Regions from separate parts of the Photorhabdus heterorhabditis genome, predicted to be linked through region 1. Evidence: predicted binding sites of a transcription regulator. Region 1 holds the regulator's gene; each other region holds the start of a gene.
The links. Region 1 encodes LexA, which represses DNA repair genes until DNA is damaged. Its sites were predicted from a motif close to TNCTGTATGTACATACAGNA; they were not measured.
Positions count from the first base shown of each region.

Region 2: a site for LexA is predicted at 2,670-2,689, ahead of sulA (SOS-induced cell division inhibitor SulA). Genes of this name have one in related genera too.
Region 3: a site for LexA is predicted at 2,174-2,193, ahead of uvrA (excinuclease ABC subunit UvrA). Genes of this name have one in related genera too.

Region 1 is NZ_LJCS01000018.1:6,553-10,773, reverse strand. Features, by position in the region: gene plsB (glycerol-3-phosphate 1-O-acyltransferase PlsB) at 1-1,333, opposite strand, end outside; gene AM629_RS08555 (diacylglycerol kinase) at 1,462-1,833, shown strand; gene lexA (transcriptional repressor LexA) at 1,953-2,558, shown strand; gene zur (zinc uptake transcriptional repressor Zur) at 2,967-3,476, opposite strand; gene AM629_RS08540 (DUF1266 domain-containing protein) at 3,696-4,221, shown strand, end outside.
Region 2 is NZ_LJCS01000003.1:130,216-134,436, forward strand. Features, by position in the region: gene yccS (YccS family putative transporter) at 1-1,807, shown strand, start outside; gene AM629_RS02320 (TfoX/Sxy family DNA transformation protein) at 1,859-2,461, opposite strand; gene sulA (SOS-induced cell division inhibitor SulA) at 2,709-3,233, shown strand; gene AM629_RS24950 (hypothetical protein) at 3,579-3,701, shown strand; gene ompA (porin OmpA) at 3,946-4,221, shown strand, end outside.
Region 3 is NZ_LJCS01000032.1:12,703-16,923, reverse strand. Features, by position in the region: gene AM629_RS12195 (reverse transcriptase domain-containing protein) at 1-862, opposite strand, end outside; gene AM629_RS12190 (single-stranded DNA-binding protein) at 1,478-2,023, opposite strand; gene uvrA (excinuclease ABC subunit UvrA) at 2,383-4,221, shown strand, end outside.

The DNA of each region.
Region 1 (4,221 bases):
TTTCTTTAGTTGCGCCACGCAGTTCTTTCGCGTAGGTAGCAACTTCCATCACATGCTCGTAACCAATATAAATTGGAATGATCGTGATTGGACGTGATTCACCTCTCAACAATGCTTGTAACGTCATGGTCAGGGTGCCCGTTTTGGGATCGAGCAAACGACCAGTTCGGGAACGACCGCCTTCCATAAAGTATTCGACAGAATAACCGCGTGCAAATAACTCACCCAGATATTCACGGAATATCGTGGAGTAGAGTTTGTTACCTTTGAAAGTACGACGGATAAAGAATGCACCCAAACGGCGGAATATCGGTCCTGCCGGCCAGAAATTCAGGTTGATGCCTGCGGCGATATGTGGCGGCACCAAGCCTTGATGATAGAGTACATAGGAAAGTAGCAGATAATCCATATGGCTACGATGGCAAGGAGCATAAACCAGCTCGTGACCGTCCTGTGCCAGACGACGGACCCGCTCAGCATTGTGAACGTTGATCCCCTGATACAGACGGTTCCAGGTCCAACCAAGTACGCGTCCTGACAGTCGTAGAGTTTCATAAGAAAAATTAGCAGCAATCTCTTCCATGATGTTGATAGCATTCTGTTGAGCTTTCTCATGTGAGATTTTCTTGGTACGAACCTCATCGGAGACGGCTTTTTCTATTGCTTTCGACGCCAATAACTTATTAAACAGCTCTTGACGAACAGGTAGGCGCGGACCTACTGCCGCCAGACGCTGACGAGAATAGTGCATCCGTGCCACACGAGCCAGTTTATGGGCAATCGTCTTGTCAGTACCATGCTCAGTCGCCATATAGCGCAGAGATACTGTATTGGAAAAACGTACAAAACTATCCCGGCCCAGCCAGAGAATGGCAAAGAATTTCTGGATACCATTCAGTAACCGTAGATATGGGGTGCTTTGCCCTTCACGTCCGGGTGAACGGCCAAACATGACAGAAACTGGCAGCATCTGAATATCCAGGTTTGGATTATTGCGATGCAAATCCAGATAATCATGGAAAATTTTTACAGATTCTTGCTTTGGTGCGTAATAACGGAATACGCGTGGGCCATTATCAATAAAAACATAACCGGGAAGTTCAGTGTCACCTACCTCCAGTGGATTTAAAGGGTCTGGCAGATCCTGCTCCAGGCATTGCTGACGTAATGTCAGTAAGTCTGCTTTGGAGTGATACGGCAACACGTACAAGATTGGACGTGTAGTATCGAGCCGCAATTCAGTGATGGGATCTGTAGGAATAAGTTTGCTCTTTACCAGTATTTTTAGTGGTAAATTCAATAATTTATAATATATTTTACGCCAACCTGACATAAATAACTAAAGCCTCTTGTTAGCAATAGGTCGCAAGCATACCAGAAACAGTTGTTGAGATCTGTTGAGTTAAGACAATAATAAACATGAAAAGTGGCAAACAACTTCATATAGGATGTGAGCAATTTATGAAAAATCAATCCGTGGGACTGACCCGTATTATTAAAGCAACAAGATATTCGGTGAAAGGTATTAAGGCTGCATGGCAGAATGAAGCTGCTTTCCGGGAGGAAATAATCGTAGCAATATTGGCTCTGATTGTTGCCTTTTATCTGGATGTCAGCGTAATTGAACGTATTTTACTGATTGGTTCAATTATGTTGGTCTTGATTATGGAAATTCTGAACAGTGCTATTGAGGCGATTGTTGATCGTATTGGCAGTGAGTTCCATGAGCTATCCGGTCGGGCGAAAGATATGGGTTCTGCGGCAGTCTTTTTGACGATTATTCTGGCATTAATTATCTGGAGTACAGTTCTTTGGCAGTTTTTCATGGGTTAATTTCGATTAATCATCGATCAATGTATTATAATTGGCTGATTTTCTGTCCTGACAGGTTCCCAATTGCTATTTACCTGTATATACTCACAGTTTGACTGTATAAACAAACAGGGGGCGAAGTGAAAGCACTTACTGCAAGGCAGCAACAAGTTTATGACTTAGTGCGTGACCACATTTCGCAAACGGGTATGCCGCCAACGCGCGCTGAAATTGCATCACATCTTGGCTTTCGTTCACCGAATGCGGCTGAAGAGCATTTAAAAGCGCTGGCTCGTAAAGGGGTGATAGAGATTGTTGCCGGGGCGTCCAGGGGTATCCGTTTGCTGCTTGAAGAATCTGGTTTACCGTTGATTGGTCGTGTTGCCGCAGGTGAACCACTGCTGGCACAGGAGCATATTGAAAGCCATTATCAGGTTGATCCTGCATTGTTTAAACCAAATGCAGATTTCCTGTTAAGAGTCAGCGGAATGTCTATGAAAGATATTGGAATTATGGATGGTGACCTGCTGGCTGTGCATAAAACACAGGATGTTCGTAATGGGCAGGTTATTGTTGCCCGTATTGAAGATGAAGTAACGGTAAAACGTTTTAGACAGACTGGGAATAAAGTTGAATTGCTGGCAGAAAACTCAGAGTTTAAACCAATAGTTGTTGATCTACGTGATCAAAACTTAACAATCGAAGGGTTGGCGGTCGGAGTGATTCGTAGCTGTGGCTGGATCTGATAGTAATATATTAAGTCACTGTTTTTTGAGTGATGATCAGGACATTGTAATATTCCGGCAGAATCATGTTATTGAATGTATCATTACGATTGTCTTAAACGTGATTCTGCGGTTGTCTTTTTATCCTGATAGCTGATTTGTAGCAAAATTAAGAGTCTAACTCAGTAGGTGTAATTATTGCGGCTGTTCTTGTGAATGAACAGTGAATACAGACAGCACAGCAGAATGGAGCGTACACAATTGGAGTGTACACATAGTAATAATATGCGAGGATGACTCGCTTCGTTCACCTTTCTGACCGTATTAAAGTGCATGCAAAAACTAAAGCTTTTGTCTGAGTATTGCCCGGGTTCATTTTTTTGCAACCAGTGGCAAATAAAGTAGCCTATTGGGATAAGTACTGACTGCTTATTTCTTTTTTACCTCAATGCTGTGGTCATGTTGGCATTCATCCCGTTCAGAGCAAGATTCAATCTCTTCACAAGGTGAACACAATCCGTGAGCTTCAATTACTGTATGACGTAAACTGAATCCGGCAGTTTTTGCTAATTGTTGAATAGCAGATTCAACGGCACCGCCATCCCGTTCTGAAACCGAGCCGCAGCGGTCACAAATAAACATCGCTGAGGTGTGGCTTGGTTGTTCAATATGGTGGCACAGCACATAACTGTTGGTAGATTCTATTTTATGAATAAATCCCTGTTCTAGCAGAAATTCCAGTGCTCGGTAGACGGTTGGGGGTTTAGCTTGTGGTTCTGCTGCTCGCAATAAATCCAGCAAATCATAAGCACTGATTGCTCCAGGTTGCTCTGAAATCAGACGTAAAACTTCAAGCCTCTGTGGGGTAAAGCGGACTCCCCGAGCCTGGCAAATAGCTTCCGCCTGTTCCATTAACTTTTTTTGATTAACGAGTTCCATTGCGCCCCTTACAACCAGCATGATGACAATGTTGTGATGTTATCATGTTTCTACGATAGAAAATATTATCCAGAAAAGTTCATCGAGATTGTCCCCTGATAGAGTTAATTTGGTTAAATTGGTACTTAGCCACAAAAATAATGTTTCTTTGAAGTTTGTGATAACACAGATAAGAATTATCATGTATGACAGGTAATTTCCGAAAAGGAATCATTTGTGATGAAAAACCTTTTACAAAATCAGCCTCATTACAGACAGTTCCCTGTTAAAGGTTATCAGATAATAAAGAATATTATCTGTGAGAGAAGAAAATCTCCTTTTATGCGTTTTTTATATTCAGTCATTAATATTCTATTTTTGATTGCGATATGTATGGGGATTATATTATCTGTAGCAATTATATTATTAATAATAGGTGATGTATCTTTTCCAGATGAAGACTATTTACTTTTGGCTAAGGTAGGAAGTGTAGCATTATTGGTAGTAATGTTACTGTCTGTCATTATTTATCGTATTATTAAACGTCCTGAATGGGAGCAACGGCGTTACTATCAACAAGCGGGTTTATCTCTTTTACCGGAAGAGAAGCGTCAGGTATTGCGGTTGAATATTGTCAGTGACTATTGGTTCGGTTTTTGGAGTGAAACTTTGGAACATTATCCTTTACAGTCACGTGTTGTTCATGACGATTATTGTTATTATCTGTTACCATTATCAGCTGCCCAGGAACATCAATCCCAATTAT
Region 2 (4,221 bases), on a different contig from region 1:
CTACGCAACCATTGCATTTGGTGCGTTACTGATTGCCATTTATACCATGTTGGGTACATCTATTTTTCCACTATGGTATCAACAACCACTATTACTCCTGACAGGAGCAATCTGGTATCACCTACTAACACTCGCCGACTACTTACTGTTTCCTATTCGCCCGTTACAAGACAACCTAGCGCGTTGTTATCAGCAACTTTCAGCTTATCTTAATGCCAAAGCCAACTTGTTTGATCCCGATATAGAAGAGGGATACCAGCAATCTGTCGTTAACGTAGCAATGGCAAACAGTACTTTGGTAAATACGCTAAATCAAACCAAAGCCTCTTTATTAACCCGTCTGAAGGGAGAGCGTAGTCAACGTGGAACTCGTCACACGCTACATTATTATTTTGTCGCACAGGACATTCATGAACGAGCGAGTTCAGCTCATGTAAGGTACCAGAGCCTACGGAATGCTTTCCGTTACAGTGATGTCCTGTTCCGGTTTCAACGTCTTCTTTCCATGCAAGCCCGTGCATGTGAACACGTTGCTCAGTCAATTCTTTGGCACAGGCAATATCAGCACAATCCACGTGTTGAACGTGCTTTCAACTATCTGGAAAGTTCGCTGCAACAATTGGGGGAACAACAAAAACATAGCCTCAAGATCACCGCGTTATACAATCTACTGAAAAACTTGCGTGCGATCGATGCACAACTAGCCGGTATTAGATCCGGGCAGGACAATCTGACTAAAGAAAGAAAAGATGAAACTCAACTATCTGATGAACCACTAACTGGTGTGCGCGATATCTGTCTAAGGATCAGCCGTCACCTGACTCCACAATCAGCCCTATTCCGTCATGCAATCCGTATGTCTGTTTTACTGTGCAGTAGCTACGCTATGATTCAGTTGCTGGATTTACAACGTGGATATTGGATTTTACTAACCAGTTTGTTCGTTTGCCAACCTAATTACAGCGCTACCCGCCGCCGTTTGGCTCTGAGAATAATAGGAACTGTTGCCGGGGTATTAATCGGCTTACCAATCCTCTACTTCGTACCATCTATTGAAGGGCAATTGGTACTGATGATCATCTCTGGTGTACTGTTCTTTGCCTTTCGTAATATCCAGTATGCACACGCAACCTTATTTATCACGCTGCTGGTATTATTGTGTTTTAATTTGTTAGGTGAAGGTTTTGACGTCGCATTACCAAGAATTTTTGATACATTTATTGGTTGTGGTATCGCCTGGTTAGCAGTGAGTTTCATCTGGCCAGACTGGAAATTCCGCCAATTATCACAAGTAATCAGCCGGACAATGAGTACTAATTGCCGCTATCTTGATGCCATTTTAGTCCAATATAATCAGGGAAAAGACAATGGATTGAGCTATCGAATTGCCCGCCGTGATGCCCACAATAGTGATGCAGAACTAGCATCAGTTATTTCAAACATGTCTGCCGAGCCGAAAAGTTATCAAACCTCCCAAGAAGAAGCATTCCGACTACTGTGCCTAAATCACACAATGTTGAGTTATATCTCCACGCTGGGAGCGCACCGGGATAAATTGGATAACAAAGTTATTCTAGATATTCTTAACGACGTTATTTGTTATGTTGATACAGCATTAAAACTAGCATCAATAGATGATGAAAGAATTAAACAAATACCTGTCAATATAGTGAAAAAAATTGAACAAGCCTTGGTAGAAGGAAACAGTAAAGAGCAATTAGTATTGCAACAAACAAGTTTATTAATAGAGTTGCTACCTGAAATTGTTAACCATATTAAACAAATTAACCAGTTAGAACCCCATTAATATACTGGGGCAGTTAGCTGCCCCGTTCATTTAACTGTTCACGATAAAAATCTAACAGGACAACTCCTTGTGCCAGCGTAATAAGTCATTACGAATTTGTACCGGTAAAACGGCTGAATGACATCCTTCAATTGCACCAGCCAGAGCAAGTAACAAACTAACATTAAATTTTCTTTTATATTGATGCAGTTTTAAATAACTGGCTTTCGCACCTAACAACCGTAAATCTTCAACTTTACATATTCCTACTTTCCATAACTGACGCTCAAGAGACATTCCAAGATTAGGTAAATCCTTTAAGCGCGCTGGTATTTTCTTTTTACCCACCACTTCAATCAATGAGTAGTGATAGGCTAAATGTGTATATTGAGACAACAATGCTTGATCTTGCCAAAGTGATTCACCAACCTGGTAATAACGCAAAGTTACAGGTATTCCTCTTTTCGAATAAATATAGTTTTTCATTCCTCTGGCTTTGAACAATACTTCAGCATGACTATTTCCCCGTAAATATAATTCTCCATCAGCAATAATAGCGAACATAACCCCGTCAGCCAGCAGGCTGTAGCCGCCAAACTGCGGTTTCCTTGTCAATCTTCCAAACGAAGAAAAACCATTTTTGAGTTGAGTAAAACGTACCTCAGACAAAAACATACAGATCGCTCCATGAGTTTAGTGCAAATAAGTCTCTTATCCATAGATTTGTCCCAGCTATCAGTAAAATAGATAAGAGGAACAAGTAATTAAAAACATACGCAATCCAATTTTTTCTGCCAATGATTAAATGAACTTAAAGCGATTTATAATCAATATTTGCGAAGCCCTTTGAAAAAATAGACTTGATCTTAGACTAACATAAAGATACTGTATGTTCATACAGCATCTTGTGGCGAGGTTCATTATGGGCATTCAATCATCTTGGGTTTACTCTTCTAAACATCTGTCAACAGAAAGGCAGCCATCACGCTCTTCCCCTACACAAGATAATTCAGTGGGAGGTGGTGGTATAGTGAGTGAATTGATTTATAGTGATAACCAATCTGTCATTAACCATATATTGCTACCTCTATTACGTGAATCAGGGAATGAGTCTCGCTGGCTGCTATGGGTGAGTCCACACAAGAAACTAAGCCGCCAATGGTTAATTAACTCTGGATTACCTTTAGATAAAATTGTTCAATTAAATCACATCAACTCCATTACAACTGTAGATGCAATGGAAAGAGCACTAGCGAGTGGTAATTACAGCGTAGTACTTGGCTGGTTACCTAAGTTATCAGAAAGAGATACGGTAAAATTGCAGTCTGCGGCGCGAAAAGGTAACGCATTGGGCTTTATTATGCGCCCACAAAATGTGAATAAAGGAACCAACTGTACTGAACTACAATCAAATTTACTAAAAATTCATTCCATTTACTATCATTGACCAAAACCAAGAATTATCTCAATATCCATAGCACAAAATAACCAATTTTGACCAAAAAACACTGATCACAATTAAAATCAATTAATTAATATAGGATTAGTTGTAAAGAATAGTAAAGTTTTTTTTAAATTATACATTACCTTTTAATTTTTTTGCGCTATTAATCAATACCCACTTGTAACTTTTTAACTTCGTTGTAGACTTTACACCATTAAAGATTACTGTGCTTAGTACCCTTGTATTGTTTGGTTAACTGGTTTGACGAAAGTGCAGTATTCTTAAACTGAGTTTTTTAATCAATATGGCTAATAGCCTATCTCAGTAGATGTAAGTAATAAGTAATTAATGCGTGCCGTTTTTGTGAATGTATGGATAAATAGTGAACATGTACAGCACGCAGAATATCAGGGCGTACATGCAGTACGAGAAGTTGAAGTTCGAGTACTACTCAAGTTCGTTCCTGAATAATTACAAAGAATGGCAAATGTATACCCAATAGATTTCAAGATGTATCGCGACGGCAAGGGAACAAATCCCCGGGAGCATAGATAACTATGTCATAGATAACTCTGTGACCGGGATGAGTGAGTGCAGCCAACAAAGAGGCAACTTGAAAGATAACAGGTATAAATAGCCAATTGGGATAGGCAGTAAGTAAAAAGGCTCCCAAAGCCAATTGCCTATTGGGTGATGATAATAACGAGGCGTTAAAATGAAAAAGACAGCTATCGCGGTAGCAGTGGCAGTGGCCGCTTTCACAACTGCAGCGCAAGCAGCTCCAAAAGACAACACTTGGTATACTGGTGGTAAATTGGGCTGGTCTCAATACCATGACGTAAACTTCTACGGTAACGATTATACCAATGCAATCGGTAATGGCCCTACGCACAAAAACCAGCTAGGCGCAGGTGCTTATTTGGGCTATCAAACCAATCCATATCTCGGCTTCGAAATAGGTTATGATTGGTTAGGCCGCATGCCTTACAAA
Region 3 (4,221 bases), on a different contig from region 1:
TTTGGATTTTCTGCTCATCAGCAGGCATTCCAGAAGCTCCGAATCCTTGCCTGATCCATTTAATACGATTTGCCCGATTCTGTAGTGCTCTTTTGTATATGGGATTGGGTTTCCTTCGTTCTCCTTTGCCAAACTCTTTGATTTTATTACTCATAAAATCATCAAGTTCATGGAGGAATACATTGGCAAGGATAGGGGAAATAATCCCACCTTGTGGTGTCCCGCTATGGGTGCCAAAGTAATGCCAATTGTCCAGATAGCCAGCTTTCAGGAACTTCTTGAGAAGCGCCAGAAATTTGTTATCAGCGATCCGCTTGCTCAAAAATTTCAGCAATAAATCGTGGTCAATATTGTCGAAGTAACCTTTGATATCAACATCACATACCCATTTTGTTCCTTTCCAACTGTTTCTGATTTCTTTTAATGCAGAATGACAGGAACGTTTTGGCCTGAATCCATAACTCCAGTCACTAAAGACCGGTTCATAGATTTCTTCCAATAACATTCTCATTACTTCCTGTATTAATTTATCATCTCCAGTAGGAATACCTAATGGGCGTTTCTTCCCATTTGGTTTTCGGGCATCTGTAGGTATGTATATGCGCCTACAAGGTTCGGGTTTATACGTGTTTGAGTTAATAGTTTCAATAAGACTTACGATCCTATTGACGCTCATTTCATCCATCGTATTATTATTTACTCCTCTCGTCATAGCTCCCCGATTGGAATAAATATTGGCATAAGCCTGCGCCCAAAGATCTTTATTGCTGCACATAATTTTATGCAGTTTCCTGATCTTATAACCTTGTATGCTGGCTTTGTTTATACCACTTAAAGCATTGAGTGTTCTCTGTGATAGCACTGACTATCGAACCTCGCTTCTTTTAGTATAGTTCCAACTGACTCCCTTCCCCCTTACGAATATAATTTCACCGATAATTACTTATCGATTTATATATATTTTTCAGATTGGCCAGCCAATTGCCACTCCATTACAGAGTTACGTTGGGTACTATGGAGTCTCCGTTACCTTATTGGTTAATTACTTAACCAACTTAGATAATCCCGTATTTCTTTGTAGTCAAGGTACGTCCCACTTAGGTTCCACTTACGTTCAATTACCACTCTCACCGAGCAGGTGCCAGTATTGTTGGATATAGTGGCCTTCTAATGATAACCACTATAAATATTGGTATGACTCCTGAATAACCGTGAGTCAAAGGCATCCCGAAACCCACTATGAACTATGATTCAACCAATCAGGCTTAACCATATGGGACTTGCAATGGCTGGCGCAAAGTAGGTTATTTCCCCGCAACCAGCCTTTTCCTGACATGCTGCACTCCCCTTCCTCTTTCAAGGTTCAAACCCATTACTGGATAAGGATAAGTCAGGCTTGCAATAGGCACTCCAACAGCCTATGATTAACTCAATAAATTAAATTAACCACTTGATTTACAAAGCAAAAACGGCGCACCTAAAAAGGAATATCATCATCAAAATCCATTGGCGGCTCATTGCTCTGTGGAGCAAAGGATTGAGCTGGACGAGAAGTAGCGCCGCCGCTGAACTGCTGAGCCTGTTGTGGTTGTGATTGTGGCTGCTGTGATTGTGGTTGCTGTGGCTGTCCCCAACTTCCCCCTTGTGGTTGCCCCTCCTGGAAATTACCACCAGCGCGGCCACCCAACATTTGCATGGTACCACCCATGTTTACCACAACTTCAGTGGTGTAACGATCCTGGCCGTTCTGATCCTGCCATTTGCGAGTTTGCAGGGAACCTTCAATATAAACCTGCGAGCCTTTACGCAGGTATTCACCCGCAACTTCTGCCAGTTTGCCGAATAAAACCACCCGGTGCCATTCAGTCTTCTCTTTCATCTCGCCGGTTTGTTTATCGCGCCAGCTTTCAGAAGTCGCCAGAGTAATGTTGGTAACTGCGCCGCCGTTTGGCATGTAGCGGACTTCAGGGTCCTGCCCCAGATTACCAATTAGAATAACTTTGTTTATGCCTCTGCTGGCCATTGGGAATACTCCTGATGAAATGAATTTCTACAATTATTAAGCAACGCAGTTTAACATGCGACGCTAAAAATGAAACGTGACCACTTTAAAGTGGACTTTGCGAAGCTTACCGTACTTTCATACTGTACTTATTACATTATTTCACTTAAATACTGTATATCTAATCAGTCAACTCTGTGTAATAATAACTCACTTATTATTATATACCCTATGGATTTCAAGATGCATCGCGGCGGCAAGGGAGTGAATCCCCGGGAGCATAGCAAACTCTGTGACCAGGGTGAGCGAGTGCAGCCAACAAAGAGGCAACTTGAAAGATGACGGGTATATGCACGTATGAATCATCCGGGAAATAGTTCATGGATAACATCGAAGTTCGGGGCGCACGCACCCATAATCTCAAAAATATCAATCTGATAATTCCCCGAGACAAGCTGATCGTTATCACGGGTTTGTCCGGCTCAGGTAAGTCTTCTCTAGCATTTGACACCCTTTATGCAGAAGGGCAGCGCCGTTATGTTGAATCGCTTTCAGCTTATGCGCGCCAGTTTCTGTCACTGATGGAGAAACCCGATGTTGATCATATTGAAGGATTATCCCCGGCCATTTCCATTGAGCAAAAATCCACTTCCCACAACCCACGTTCAACCGTGGGGACAATTACCGAAATCCATGATTATCTACGTTTGCTGTTTGCCCGAGTAGGTGAACCTCGCTGCCCTGATCACGATATTCCATTGACAGCTCAGACTGTTAGCCAAATGGTAGATAATGTATTAGCACTGCCAGAAGGTAATCGCTTGATGCTGCTGGCACCGATTGTAAAAGAGCGCAAAGGCGAACACACTAAATTACTGGATAATCTGGCAGCACAAGGTTACATCCGCGCGCGCATTGATGGCGAGGTCTGTGATTTATCCGATCCACCAAAACTGGAATTACAGAAGAAACACACCATTGAAGTGGTCATTGATCGTTTTAAAGTTCGCGCCGATCTGGCGCAACGTCTGGCGGAATCTTTTGAAACCGCTCTGGAGCTTTCAGGCGGTACAGCCATTGTCGCCGATATGGATGACGCTCAGGCTGAGGAACTGATTTTCTCCGCCAACTTTGCGTGTCCAACATGTGGCTACAGTATGAGTGAACTGGAACCTCGCTTGTTCTCTTTTAACAACCCAGCCGGTGCTTGCCCAACTTGTGATGGTTTAGGCATTCAGCAATTTTTCGATCCTGACAGAGTGATTCAGAATGGTGATATCTCTCTCGCCGGTGGTGCGATTCGTGGCTGGGATCGCCGTAATTTCTACTATTTCCAGATGCTATGTTCACTGGCAGAACATTATAAATTCGATATTGAAGCATCTTTCAACTCCCTGAGCAGCAGTATTCAGAAAGTGGTGTTGTACGGTTCTGGTAAACAATCTATCGAATTTAAATACATCAATGACCGTGGCGATACCACAGTACGCAACCATCCGTTCGAGGGTGTACTGCATAATATGGAACGCCGCTATAAAGAAACGGAATCCATTGCTGTTCGTGAAGAACTGGCAAAATATATTAGTAATCGCTCATGTATCTCCTGCCACGGAACCCGCTTGCGCAAAGAAGCACGTTACGTATTTATCGAGAATACAACCCTGCCGGAGATTTCAGATTTCAGTATCGGCCATGCGATGAACTTCTTCCAAAATCTCAAACTCAGCGGTCAACGTGCACAAATCGCTGAGAAAGTACTGAAAGAGATCCGCGACCGTCTGAAATTTCTGGTTAATGTTGGTCTGAATTATCTGACACTTTCCCGTTCTGCCGAAACGCTGTCCGGTGGTGAAGCTCAACGTATCCGCCTTGCCAGCCAAATTGGTGCCGGTCTGGTGGGAGTGATGTATGTACTTGATGAACCTTCTATCGGATTGCATCAGCGGGATAATGAACGCTTGCTGGAGACACTGATCCACTTGCGCAACTTGGGAAATACCGTGATTGTGGTTGAACATGATGAAGATGCAATCCGCGCTGCCGACCATATCATTGATATCGGCCCCGGTGCCGGTGTGCATGGTGGCGAAATCGTCGCAGAAGGCACAGTTAAAGATATCATGGTGAGTAAAGATTCACTGACAGGTAAGTTCCTGAGTGGTGAACGAGAAATTGCGATTCCAGAAAAGCGTATTCCGGCAGATCCGGAAAAGATACTG